One region of the Pseudomonas sp. microsymbiont 2 genome, then DNA from elsewhere that is predicted to be linked to it. Evidence: riboswitches for the same ligand, from Rfam matches in the RefSeq annotation. Region 1 holds a riboswitch; each other region holds the start of a gene.
What was found. Region 1 has a riboswitch for cobalamin ahead of cobW (cobalamin biosynthesis protein CobW). Riboswitches for the same ligand answer to the same signal wherever they lie in the genome.
Positions count from the first base shown of each region.

Region 2: linked by a shared signal. The riboswitch ahead of ACYUME_RS13680 (ABC transporter ATP-binding protein) and the one ahead of cobW (cobalamin biosynthesis protein CobW) in region 1 are both predicted to bind cobalamin.
Region 3: linked by a shared signal. The riboswitch ahead of ACYUME_RS16355 (TonB-dependent receptor) and the one ahead of cobW (cobalamin biosynthesis protein CobW) in region 1 are both predicted to bind cobalamin.

Region 1 covers NZ_CM139112.1:3,298,471-3,302,894, forward strand. The annotation lists gene cobN (cobaltochelatase subunit CobN) at 1-1,683, opposite strand, end outside; gene cobW (cobalamin biosynthesis protein CobW) at 1,687-2,754, opposite strand; cobalamin riboswitch at 2,855-3,053, opposite strand; cobalamin riboswitch at 3,113-3,339, shown strand; gene ACYUME_RS14690 (CbtB domain-containing protein) at 3,438-3,623, shown strand; gene ACYUME_RS14695 (CbtA family protein) at 3,634-4,329, shown strand; gene ACYUME_RS14700 (cobalamin biosynthesis protein) at 4,329-4,424, shown strand, end outside.
Region 2 covers NZ_CM139112.1:3,049,784-3,054,207, forward strand. The annotation lists gene paaZ (phenylacetic acid degradation bifunctional protein PaaZ) at 1-1,106, shown strand, start outside; cobalamin riboswitch at 1,273-1,479, shown strand; gene ACYUME_RS13680 (ABC transporter ATP-binding protein) at 1,588-2,364, shown strand; gene ACYUME_RS13685 (ABC transporter substrate-binding protein) at 2,361-3,323, shown strand; gene ACYUME_RS13690 (FecCD family ABC transporter permease) at 3,320-4,345, shown strand; gene ACYUME_RS13695 ((2Fe-2S) ferredoxin domain-containing protein) at 4,347-4,424, shown strand, end outside.
Region 3 covers NZ_CM139112.1:3,648,247-3,652,670, forward strand. The annotation lists gene lpxO (lipid A hydroxylase LpxO) at 1-842, shown strand, start outside; gene ACYUME_RS16345 (carboxymuconolactone decarboxylase family protein) at 946-1,290, shown strand; gene ACYUME_RS16350 (GNAT family N-acetyltransferase) at 1,368-1,937, shown strand; cobalamin riboswitch at 2,018-2,222, shown strand; gene ACYUME_RS16355 (TonB-dependent receptor) at 2,336-4,424, shown strand, end outside.

The DNA.
Region 1 (4,424 bases):
CTTGCCGGGCAGCCACTCCAGGTTGCCGTGCTTGCCGACATGGACCAGCGCGTCGGCGCCATAGCCGTTGCGCAGCCAGAAATGGAACGCCAGGTAGCCATGCGGAGGCACCAGGTCCGGGTCGTGATACACCGCGCTGTGATCGACCTGATACCCCCGCGCCGGCTGAATGCCGACGAAGGTCAGGCCATAGCGCAGGCCCGCCACCATCATCCGCCCGCCGCGATGCAGCGGATCCTGCTCCGGCGCCCCCCAGCGCTCCAGCACCGCGCGCTGGTTGGCCTCGGGAAGCTCGGCGAACGCCGCTTGATAATCGGCCAGGCTCAGGCTCTGGGCACAGGGGCGCTGGTCGAGGTGGTCGAGGTCGTTGGTGACCCCGCCTAGCAGTTGGCGAATCAGCTCGGTCCCGCTGTCGGGCAGGCCCGCCACCGGATAGCCCTGCGCCTGCAGCGCCTTGAGGATGTTGAGCGCCGCACCGGGGGTGTCCAGGCCGACGCCATTGCCGATGCGGCCATCGCGGGTCGGGTAGTTCGCCAGCACCAGGGCTACGCGCTTTTCCTGGTTGTCCAGGCGCGCCAGTGCCACCCAGCGCCGGGCCAGTTCGGCGACGAAATCCATGCGCTCGGGATGGGCGCGGTAGCAGACCACGTCGGACTGACTGCGCTCGCTGCGCCAGGCCAGGTCCTTGAAGCTCACCGGTCGGGTGATGATACGCCCGTCCAGCTCCGGCAGGGCGATGTGCATGGCCAGGTCGCGGGCGCCGAGGCCCTGTTCGCTCTGTTCCCAGGCGGGCTGGTTGTCCTGGGCGCAGATGGCCTGCAGCACCGGCACGTCGCGGCGCAGGGGACGCAGGTTGGGCTGCTCCGGGCTGGACAGGGCGAATCCGGTGGTGTTGATCACCACCTCGGCCTGCACCTCGTCGAGCCAGGCCTCGACCTGATCGAGACAGGCGCGCTCCTTGAGGCTGGCCACCGCGATCGGCAACGGGTTCAAGCCACAGGCCTGCAGACGCTGGCAGAACACGTCGACGAACGCGGTGTTGGCCGCCTGCAGATGCGAGCGATAGAACAGCAACGGGGCCACCGGCCACTCGGGATGCCACTCGGCGTACCAGTCCTCGAGCGCCGCGCTGGCCCTGGCCGGGTGGTACACGGCGGTACGCGGCAAAGGCTGGGGCTCGCTCCAGGCGTAATCACGCCCCAGCCATTGACTGGCCAGGCAATTGAGCAGGTTCAGCGCGTTGCCCTTGCCGCCCTGGCGCAGATAGTGCCAAAGCCGCTCGGCATGCTCGCCGCGCTCCGTGCCCAGGCCGGTCAATTCAGGGTCGGGACGATCATCGCCCGGCACCAGGATCAACTGCACGCCATGGCTGGCCAGTTCGACCAACTGTTCGACACCATAGCGCCAGTAACCCACGCCGCCATGCAGCGACACCAGGATTACCTTGGCGTGACGCAGTACCTCGTCGACATAAAGGTCGACCGAGGCGTGGTTCTGCACCTGCATGGGATTGGCCAGGCGCAGGCTGGGGAAGTCCTCGGGCAACTGCTCGGCGGTTTCGGCGAGCAGCGCCAGGTGCGAATCGCCGCTGCAGAGGATCACCAGCTCGGCAGGGGTCTGGCCGAGATCGGCAATGCTGTCGTCCGGCACGAAACCGCCGGGCTGGGTCCGCAGCAGATGCATGGCTCAGGCGCCCAGGGCCTGGCGCAGGCGCGCCTCCAGTTGCACCGCATCGAGGTCCTGGCCAATCAGCACCAGGCGGGTGATGCGCGGCTCGTCCTGGCGCCAGGCACGGTCGAAGTGCTTGTCGAAACGCGTGCCCACGCCCTGGATCAGCAGCCGCATCGGCTTGCCCGGGATGGCAGCGAAGCCCTTGGCGCGCAGGATGCCAAATTCGGTGACCAACTGCGTCAGCGCGTCGAGCAGCAGGCTGTCGTCGGCCTCGGGCAGGTCGATGGAGATCGAGTCGAAGGCATCATGGTCGTGATCATCATGGTCGTCGCCGTCATGGTGCGAATCGTGGTGGGTGCGACGGCCGTCGATATGCGCCTCGGATTCGGCGCCCACGCCCAGCAATACCTCCAGCGGCAGACGACCGCTGCTCGCCTCGATCACCTTGACCGCCGACGGCAGCTCCTCGGCGACTTCGGCGCGGACCTTGGCCAGGCCCTGGGCATCGATCAGGTCGGCCTTGTTCAGGACCACCAGGTCGGCGCTGGCCAGTTGGTCGGCGAACAGCTCGTGCAGCGGCGACTCGTGGTCGAGGTTGGGGTCGAGCTTGCGCTGGGCATCGACCTGCTCCGGGTAGGCGGCGAAGGTGCCGGCGGCCACCGCCGGGCTGTCGACCACGGTGATCACCGCGTCGACGGTGCAGGCGTTGCGGATCTCCGGCCATTGGAACGCTTGCACCAGCGGCTTGGGCAGCGCCAGCCCGCTGGTTTCGATGAGGATATGGTCGAGATCGCCGCGACGGGCCACCAGCTCGCGCATGACCGGGAAGAACTCTTCCTGCACGGTGCAGCACAGGCAGCCGTTGGCCAGCTCGTAGACGCGGCCGTTGGCTTCTTCCTCGGTGCAACCGATGCTGCACTGTTTGAGGATCTCGCCGTCGATGCCCAGCTCGCCGAACTCGTTGACGATCACCGCGATGCGGCGGCCCTGGGCGTTGTCGAGCATGTGGCGGAGCAAGGTGGTCTTGCCCGAGCCGAGGAAGCCGGTGACGATGGTGACGGGAAGCTTGGCCAGTGTTTTCATGTCGCGATGCCCTTGGCAGCAATGGCGCGGGCAGGCCGGACGACAGCCTCGGCCAGGCCGGCCGGGCGCGTTCGCCACCGGATCACCCCGCCCGGTTGAAAGTCGAAAACGTCACGAGGCAGGTCTCCTGGCTTGCACCGTTCCGGTTTCGATGCCGGTGGGCCGGCGCCTTCCCGCGCGTTACGCAGTGGCTGTGCCGAACCCTTCAGTGCCTACAGTTGCGGGGGCAGCCGCGGCTTGTACCGCGTTCCCGTCTTAGCTCCGGCCTGGGCCGGAGAACCTCGAAGCGGCAAGGCTACGCAGTGCCTGCTTCGCGGTCAACCGCCGCCGCGATTGACGCAAGCCGTGCCCCATGATTTGCTAGCGCATTGCGTTCAGGTGCCCCCATCGGGGGTGAAACGGGAAACCGGTGCGTCACGCCGCCTCGACAGTGTGCGGACAAAGCCGGTGCTGCCCCCGCAACGGTAAGCGAGAGAGACGTCCAGACCACTGTGCCAGCGCGTCGGCATGGGAAGGTGGCCGCCCTCGATGGAGCCCCGCTCCAGCCTCGCCAGCCCGGAGACCGGCCTGACGTGCGGATGAACACCCCGCGGTGGGCGGGCGCTGTCGTATTCCCAGGGCGAGTCGTGCCTTGGAGCGTCGCGCTTGCCCGTTGCCATAATAAAGCAGCAGAGGAACGCGTCATGCCTTACACCAGTGCCAAGCACAGCGTCGCCACCCCCATCACCCTCAGCCAGCGCTTGATCGTCGCGGCAGGCGCCAGCCTGCTGGGTCTGTGCCTGGTGTATTTCGCCGGATTCTCGCACATCGAGGCGGTGCACAACGCCGCCCACGATACCCGCCACAGCGCCGCCTTCCCCTGCCACTGAGTAGACCCGCATGATCACGCGTATTGCCCGTACCGCGGGCTTCAGCGGGCTGCTTGCGGCCCTTTTGCTGACCTTGCTGCAGAGTTTCTGGGTGGCCCCGCTCATTCTCCAGGCAGAGACCTATGAAAGCGCGGCCCCCGTCACCGAACATCACGAGCATGGCGAAACCGCCGCCGCCCATGAGCACGAACACGGTGCCGAGGCCTGGGCCCCGGAAGACGGTTGGCAACGCGTGCTGTCCACCACAGGCGGCAACCTGGTGGTCGCGGTGGGCTTCGCCCTGATCCTCGCCGCGCTCTACAGCCTGCGCGAACCTGGCCGCGTGACCACCGGCGCGCTCTGGGGCCTGGCTGGCTTCGCCGTGTTCTGCCTGGCGCCGACCCTTGGCCTGCCGCCGGAACTGCCCGGCACCGCAGCCGCCGACCTCGGCCAACGCCAGACCTGGTGGATCGGCACCGCCGCCGCCACGGCAGGCGGCCTGGCCCTGCTGGTGTTCGCTCGACACTGGCTGCTCAAGGCGCTTGGCGTTGCCCTGCTGGTGCTTCCACACCTGATCGGCGCACCGCAGCCCGCCGTGCATGAGAGCCTCGCCCCGCAAGCCCTCGCGACGCAGTTCAAGATCGCCTCCTGGCTGACCAATGCCGCGTTCTGGCTGGCCCTGGGCCTGCTCAGCGCCTGGCTGTACCGCCGCTCCAGCCAGGCTTGATGTCCGTGTATCCGCCGGTGCTGTATGCCGGCTTCGGCTGCCGCCGGGGCTGCCCGGTGGAAACCCTGGCGGTGCTGCTGCGTCAGACCCTCGCC
Region 2 (4,424 bases), 250 kb from region 1:
ACCTGCGCGAACGTCTGCGCAAGGTGGTGGTGGGCGATCCTTCGGTGGAGGGCGTGCGCATGGGCGCATTGGCCTCCCACGATCAGCAACGCGACGTCGCCGAGCGCGTGCGCCTGTTGCTGGACAGCTGCGACCAGCTGCTGGGCGCCAGTGACGGCTTCGCGCCGGTAGGCCAAGGCGTGGCCGAAGGCGCGTTCTTCGCCCCGACCCTGTTGCTGGCCCGTGATCCCCACGGCGATGGCGGCGCCCACGATATCGAGGCGTTCGGCCCGGTCAGCACGCTGATGGCCTATGACGACCTCGATGAAGCCCTGGCCCTGGCCGCCCGTGGCAAAGGCAGCCTGGTGGCGACCCTGGTGACCGCCGACCGCGCCGTGGCGGCCCGCGCCATTCCGGTTGCGGCCGCCTGGCACGGGCGTCTGCTGGTGCTCGACAGCGAAGCGGCCAAGGAATCCACCGGCCACGGCTCGCCTTTGCCGCAACTCAAGCACGGCGGCCCAGGGCGTGCGGGGGGCGGCGAAGAGCTGGGTGGCTTGCGCGCGGTGAAGCACTACCTGCAGCGCGCCGCGGTCCAGGGCTCACCGAGCATGCTGATGGCCGTGACCGGCGAATACGTGCGTGGCGCCGAGGTGATCGAGACCGAGGTCCATCCCTTCCGCCGTCATTTCGACGACCTGCGCATCGGCGAGTCGCTGCTCACTCACCGTCGTACCGTCACCGAAGCCGATCTGGTCAGCTTCGGCTGCCTGTCGGGCGATCACTTCTACATGCACTTCGATGACATCGCCGCCAAGCAGTCGCAGTTCGGCAAGCGCATCGCCCATGGCTACTTCGTGCTGTCGGCGGCGGCCGGGTTGTTCGTCAGCCCCGGTGAAGGGCCGGTGCTGGCCAACTACGGCCTGGACACCCTGCGCTTCATCACGCCGGTGGGCATCGGCGATACCATCCAGGCGCGGCTGACCTGCAAGCGCAAGATCGACCAGGACAAGGCCAGCCCGCTGGGGCAGCCCCAGGGCGTGGTGGCCTGGGATGTGGAAGTGACCAACCAGCTGGGTGAGCTGGTGGCCAGCTATGACATCCTGACGCTGGTGTCGAAGCGCGAGTAGCACATAACCCATTGACTCAGCGGGGCGCTGTGGGAGCGGCTTTAGCCGCGAACACCGGCGCAGCCGGTGCCATTCACCGTGGCGCCTGCTTCGCGACGGTTCGGCGTCCCGACAAACCCGCTCCCACAGGGTGCGCGCATTGACTCATCCGCGCATAAATGCTCAGATGCGCCCCTTGTTTTCAGGTGTCCCTGGCCGCCGCGCCAGGGGTTAAACGGGAAGCCGGTACCGCGCCTTGCGCGGGTAGTCCGGCGCTGCCCCCGCAACGGTAAGCGAGCAAGGCATTCGACAGACCACTGTGCCGCCGGCATGGGAAGGTGAATGCCCCATGACCCTCGCAAGCCCGGAGACCGGCCTGGAACCCCTGTTGGCTACTCCCGCGGTGGGCGGGTGCGCGCCGGTCTTGCGGCCTCCTGCTGTCTGCAATGCCTTCACGCACGCTCACCGTCGGACTCATTCACTTCGCGACGGTGGCTTTTCCATGGCTTCGCCCCTCCTGCGCATCGAGCGCCTGCGCTGGTCGCCATTCTCCGGCGGGCCGCCCCTGCTCGAGGGCATCGACCTCGACGTGCACCCCGGCGAGTGCGTCGGCCTGATCGGCCCCAACGGCAGCGGCAAGACCAGCCTGCTGCGCTGCGCCTACCGCTTCAGCCGGCCGCAGGCCGGACAGGTACTGTTCGAGGGCCAGGACATCTGGCACCAGCCACCGCGCTGGTTGGCGCAGCGCATCGCGGTCATGCAGCAAGAATTTCCCGAGGACTTTGGCCTGAGCGTGCGCGACGTGGTCGCCATGGGCCGTACCCCGCACCTGGGTTGGCTGGACGGTGACGGCGACCCGGCGCCGATCGACCAGGCCCTGCATCAATTGGGCCTGGACGCGCTTGCCGGGCAGGGCTTCAGCGGCCTGTCCGGTGGCGAGAAGCAACGCGTGCTGCTGGCCCGCGCCCTGGCCCAGCAGCCGCGCCTGCTGGTGCTGGACGAGCCGACCAATCACCTGGACCCACGCCACCAGCTCGCGCTGCTGCACCACCTGCGCGGTACCGGCCTAAGCCTGCTGGCCAGTTTCCATGACCTGAACCTGGCGGCGACCTACTGCGATCGGCTGTACGTGATCGAGCAAGGGCGCATCGTCGCCCAGGGCACGCCCGCCCAGGTCCTGACCGAGCAGTGCCTGGCCGAGGTATTCGGTGTCCACGCCCTGGTCGACCGCCATCCCGTGGGGCAGCACCCACGCATCACCTGGATCAGCCACGCATGAAGCGCCTGCTCTGCACCCTGCTCGTTGCCCTGCCCCTGCACGCCCTGGCCGGCGACTACCCCGTCAGCGTGCGCAGTTGCGACCGCGACGTGACCTTCGCGCATGCCCCGCAGCGGGCCGTCAGCCACGATGTCAACCTGACCGGCATGCTGCTGGCCCTGGGCCTGCGCGAGCGCATGGTCGGCTACAGCGGCATCAGCGGCTGGAAAAGCCTCGATCCGTCGATGCGCCAGTCCTTGCGCGGCCTGCCGGAACTCGCCCCGCGCTACCCGTCGGTGGAGAACCTGCTGGATGCCGACGCCGACTTCCTGTTCGCCGGCTGGAGCTACGGCATGCAGGTCGGCGGGCCGGTCACCCCGCAGCGCCTGGCGGCCTTCGGGATCCCGGTGTACGAGCTCAGCGAGTCCTGCTCGCGCATCATGCCCAGGCCGCCCGCGAGCCTCGACGACCTGTACACCGACCTGGCCAACCTGGGGCGGATCTTCGCTGTGGCCCCTCGGGCCGAAACCCTGATCGAGCAGCTGCGCCAGCGCGTGGCGCGGGTGACCACTGCACTGGCCGGCGCGCACGCCCGGCCCCGGGTCTTTCTCTACGACAGCGGCGAAGACCGCCCGACCACCTCTGGCCGCCTGGGCATGCCCCAGGCGCTGATCACCACGGCAGGTGGCGACAACGTCATGGCCGACGTGCGGGCCAGCTGGACCGAAGTCAGCTGGGAAAGCGTGGTCGAGCGCGACCCCGAAGTCATCGTGATCGTCGACTACGGACCGACATCCTGGCAGCACAAGCGCGACTTCCTGCTCCAGCATCCAGCCCTGGGCGACGTCACCGCCATCCGTGAGCGGCGCTTCGTGGTGCTGTCGTACCTGCAGGTGACGCCCTCGGTGGACAACGCCGCGGCGATCGAGCACCTGGCGACCGCCCTGCATCCACGGCTGTTCGCCGGAGCCCGGCAGTGATGCCGGTGCGCAGCCCGGCAGCCTATCGCCTGCTGCTGGGCGGGCTGCTCGTCGCCTTGCTGCTGTCCTGCCTGCTGTCATTGGGCTTTGGCGCGGCGCAGGTGCCGTTGGCCAAGGTGCTGGATATCGTCCTGCAGGCGCTGGGAGTCGCCCAGGGTGGCGATGTCAGCCGCGGCCAGGCGCAGATCGTCTGGCAACTGCGCGCGCCACGGGTGCTGCTCGGCGCGCTGGTGGGCGCTGGGTTGGCCCTGGTTGGCGGCGCGCTGCAGGCGGTGACACGCAATCCGCTGGCCGACCCGCACCTGCTGGGCGTGAGTTCCGGCGCTGTGCTGGGCGCCGTTGTCGTGGTGCTGTTCCTCGGCCCGTTCGCCGGGGTCTTCAGCCTGCCGCTGGCGGCCTTCCTCGGGGCGCTGGGTTGCATGGTGCTGGTGATGGGCGTGGCCAGCCGGCGCGGTCGGCTGGACAGCGACCGGCTGCTGCTGGCCGGGGTGGCGGTGTCGTTCGTGGTGATGGCACTGGCCAACCTGCTGCTCTACACCGGCGACCCACACGCGGCCAGTTCGGTGATGTTCTGGATGCTCGGTGGCCTGGGGCTGGCGCAATGGTCGCTGCTGTGGCTGCCGGCGCTGGCCGTGCTGGGCGGGTTGCTCCTGCTGATGGGCCTGGCGCGTGCCCTCAATGCGCTGATGAGCGGTGAGCAGACCGCCGTGAGCCTGGGTTTCGACACTCGCCGGGTACGCGCCCAGGTGTTCGTGGGCTGCGCGCTGCTGACCGGGGTGCTGGTGTCGCTGTCCGGCGCCATCGGCTTCGTCGGCCTGATGCTGCCGCACATGGCGCGGCGCCTGGTCGGTGCCGAACATCGCCGGCTGCTGCCGGCCTGCGCGCTGCTCGGCGCGCTGTTCGTGGTGTGGGTGGACATGGCGGCGCGCACCCTGATCGCGCCCCAGGACCTGCCGATCGGCATCGCCACGGCGGCGATCGGTGGGTTGTTCTTCATCATGCTGCTGCGCAGGAAACCCTGAAATGAGCCATGACCAGGTGCTGTTCGTCGGGCCCGACCTGTCCACCGGCAGTGCCAGCGAAGCCTTTCGCCAGCAATTG
Region 3 (4,424 bases), 350 kb from region 1:
GGCGCGTCCGCCACAAGCTGACCCGCCAGCTGGGCGATCACTCCAGCTTCCTGGCCCCGGTCAACGCCTTCCTCTACCTGTTCTCCAAGCACCCGGCCAAGCCGTACCTGCCGGTGGAGGCCTTCCCCGAACTGCAGCCCCTGCAGGACCACTGGCAGGAAATCCGCGAGGAAGGCCAGCGCCTGCTGCACGCCGGCGAGATCAAGAAATCCGACAACTACGACGATGTCGGCTTCAACTCGTTCTTCAAGACCGGCTGGAAGCGCTTCTACCTGAAATGGTACGGCGAGAGCCACCCTTCGGCGATGACCCTGTGCCCGCGCACCACCGAACTGCTCCAGAACATCGGCACGGTCAAGGCGGCGATGTTCGCCACCCTGCCACCGGGCGCCAAGCTGGTGCGCCACCGTGACCCGTACGCCGGTTCCTATCGCTACCACCTGGGCCTGGACACGCCCAACGACGATGGCTGCTACATCGACGTGGACGGCGAGAAGTACTCCTGGCGCGACGGCCAGGGCGTGGTGTTCGACGAGACCTACATTCACTACGCCGCCAACACCACCGAGCACAACCGCATCATCCTGTTCTGCGACGTCGAACGCCCGCTCAAGTACCGCTGGGCGACCGCCTTCAACCGCTGGTTCAGCCGCAACGTCATGGCCGCCGCCGCCGCGCCCAACGACGCCAGCGACAAGACCGGTGGCATCAACCGCCTGTTCACCCGCATCTACAAGATCCGTGAGCGCGGCAAGGCGATGAAAAAACGCAACCGCACCCGCTACTACCTGGAGAAGTGGGCCGTGGTCGCAGCGCTGGTGCTGGTGTTCATCTACATCTGATCGTGCCTCAGGCTCGCTCCCGGCATGGGAGCGGGCTGCCTCCCACCGCCCGAACATCGTCTAGCCTCAAAGCTCCTGTTACCAACCTGACAAGGTGAAGACGATGAGCATGATGGACTGGGACGCCTACCGTAAGCAGTTGATGGCCGGCATCGGCGATCTCAAGCACCTCTCTCCCGATACCGTGGCCGGCTACATGACCGCCAGCGGCGCCGGGGCCAAGACCAACCACCTGGACGCCAAGACCCGCGAGCTGATCTCCCTGGCCGTGGCCGTCACCACCCGCTGCGACGGCTGCATCGCCGTGCATTCGCAGCAGGCGGTCAAGCATGGAGCCAGCCGTGAAGAGATCGCCGAGGCGCTGGGCGTGGCGGTGGCGATGAATGCCGGCGCCGCCCTGGTGTATTCGGCCCGGGCCCTGGACGCGGTGGGCAAGGCCGACGGTTGAGGGCAATTGCGCCGCCGCCCTTGCGCGGCGGCGCGGTCCCCACCAGACTTGGCGCCCCAGCCCGCGCAGGAGTCGCCATGATCCACATTCGCCCCATGACACCGGAAGACTTCGAGCGCTTCTGGCCGACCTTCCAGGCCATCGTCCAGGCGCGCCAGACCTACGCCTTCGACCCACAACTGAGCTTCGAGCAGGCCCGCGCGCTCTGGCTGCAAACGCCCCTGCGCACGTTGGTGGCCGAGCAGGACGGCGAACTGCTCGGCTCGTATTTCCTCAAGGCCAATGCCGCCGGCCCCGGCGGCCACGTGGGCAACTGCGGCTACATGGTCTGCGAGAACGCCCGTGGCCGTGGCGTGGCCAGGCTGATGTGCGAACACTCGCAGAAGCTCGCTCGCCAGGAGGGCTTCCTGGCCCTGCAGTTCAACTCGGTGGTGGCCACCAACGAAGTGGCCGTGGCGCTGTGGCACAAGCTCGGCTTCGAGACCGTGGGGCGCCTGCCCAAGGCCTACCGCCATGCCGAACTGGGCCTGGTGGACAGCTTGGTGATGTACAAGTGGCTGGCCGATGAGCCGGTGGTGGAAAAGCCCGCCCTGCTGATCGGTCGCAAGAATATCGAGGCGCGGGTGTCCCGACGGCGCGGACGCTGACTCGCCGACAGCTCTGCGACAGCGACTGCACGGCGCCGCCCGCCCACTCGAACGATTGACTCCCCCACCATTCGATGGTCAGATGCGCGCCAGTTTCAGGTGTCCTGCGCCGTCGCGCGCAGGGTGAAACGGGAAGCCGGTGCGTCGTAGTCACGACAAGTCCGGCGCTGCCCCCGCAACGGTAAGCGAGCGAGCCCTTCGACAGACCACTGTGCGCCAGCATGGGAAGGTGAAGGCCTCATGACCCTCGCAAGCCCGGAGACCGGCCTGAAGCTCCACTTGGCAACCCGCGGTGGGCGGGCGCAGGCCGGTATCCGCGTGCGCGCCTGCGTGCGTGGGTCGCGCGTCTATGCATTGTTTCCACCGGGATCCATTCATTCCTGCAGCAGTGGAACGACATGTCCCGATACCCCAAGCTTCATACCCTGGCGGCCTGCCTGGCCGTCTCCTTGCCGGCACTGGCCGACGAGCACGAGGTCGGCGCCCTCACCCTGCCCTCCACGGCGATCACCGATACCCGCGACCAGGCAACCGTCGACCTGACGACCCCGACCCAGGCCGGTTCGCGGCTGAACCTCAGCGCCCTGGAAACCCCGGCCAGCACCAGTAGCATCAGCGCCGAACAGATCCAGCAGCGCAACAACCTGACCGTGCAGGACGCCGTCACCCGCTCGCCGGGCATCACCTTCATCGGCACCCCGGGCAATGGCGGCACCGCCCTCTCCGCCCGTGGTTTCACCGGGCACAGCTCGGTCATGACCCTGTTCGATGGCGCGCGGCTGTACACCGGCGCCGGCACCCAGAGTTTCCCGGTCGATCCGTGGATGGTCGAGCGCATCGACGTGATCCGCGGCCCGGCCTCGGTGCTGTATGGCGAGGGCGCCACCGGCGCGGTGGTCAATGTGATCCCGAAAAAGCCGTTCGCCGGCGAAATCCGCAATCATGTACGCCTCGGCTATGGCTCCTGGGATCGCCAGCAACTGGGCCTGGACAGCGGCGGCAGCCTGAGCGAACGCCTCAGCTACCGTGTCACCCTGAACAAGCAGGAAGGCAACGGCTATGTCGACCGCACCGACTCACGTAGCCTGGCGCTCAGCGCCGCGCTGCGCTTCGATGCCAGCGACGATTTGAGCTTCACCCTCGCCCACGAGCGTGGCGACGCGCAGCCGACCAACTACTTTGGCACCCCGCTGATCGATGGTCACCTGCGCGGCAGCCTGAGCAAGAAGAACTACAACGTGCGCAACGACGTGCAGCGCTACCACGACGAATGGACGCGCTTCAACACCGACTGGGTCATCAGCGACAACGTCAGCGCCAGCAACCAGCTCTACTACATCAAGAGCCGTCGTCACTGGCGCAACGCCGAGGACTATACCTGGCAGGCCGATACCGGTTTGCTGCAACGTGGCAGCTACCTGGAGATCAAGCACAACCAGGAACAGATCGGCGATCGCCAGAGCTTCACCTTCGACCACACCCTGTTCGGCTTGCGCAGCAAGACCGTGGCCGGCGCTGAATACAACCGGATCCGCTTCAACGTCGACAGCAACTCGCCCTATATCGATGCCGAGCCAAGCGACTACATCGACCCCTGGCACCCGGCTCCGGGTGGCTTCCACAGCGACTCGCCGCTCAAGCCGCAGACCCTGTCCACCACCCGCACCTTCGCCCTGTTCGCCGAAAACCGCACCGAGCTGACAGAACGCCTGTCGCTGGTCACCGGCGTGCGCCGCGACCAGAACCACATCGAGCGCGACAACCTGGTCAACGGCACCCGCAACGATCGCAGCCTGCAAGGTGGCAACTGGCGGGTTGGCCTGGTGTATGCGCTGACCGAAGACCTGTCGTTCTACGGCCAGTACTCCACCAGCGAAGACGGCGTCAGCAACCTGGTCAGCCTCAGCCCGACGCAGATGAACTACGACCTGACCGAGGCGAAGCAGACCGAGTTCGGCGTCAAGCAGCGCTTCTGGGAAGGCCGTGGGGAATGGACCCTGGCCGCCTACCACATCGTCAAGAAAAAGCTGCTGGTCTATGACCCGGTCTCCAAGCTCCAGCAGCAAGCCGGCCAGCAGACCTCCGATGGCCTCGAGGCCACGCTGGAGCTGGCGCTGGGCAACCAGTGGCAGCTGTCCGCCAACGCCGCGCTGGTGCGCGCGCAGTACGACGAGTATCTGCAAAGCACCTCCCAGGGCGTGATGGACCGCGCCGGCAATCGTCCGGCCAACGTCCCGCGCCGCACCGCCAACCTATGGCTGAGCAAAGGCTTCGGCCAGACCGTCGACGCCGGTATCGGCCTGCGCTATGTGGACCAGCGCTACGCCGACGTCGCCAACAGCCAGCAAGTGCCCGGCTACACCGTGGTCGATGCCAATCTCGGCTGGCAGGTGCTGCCGGATGTGCGCCTGGGCCTGCAGGTGAACAACCTGCTCGATCGCCAGTACGTGGCTTCGGCGCACAGCGGCGAGCAGTGGCTGCTGGGCA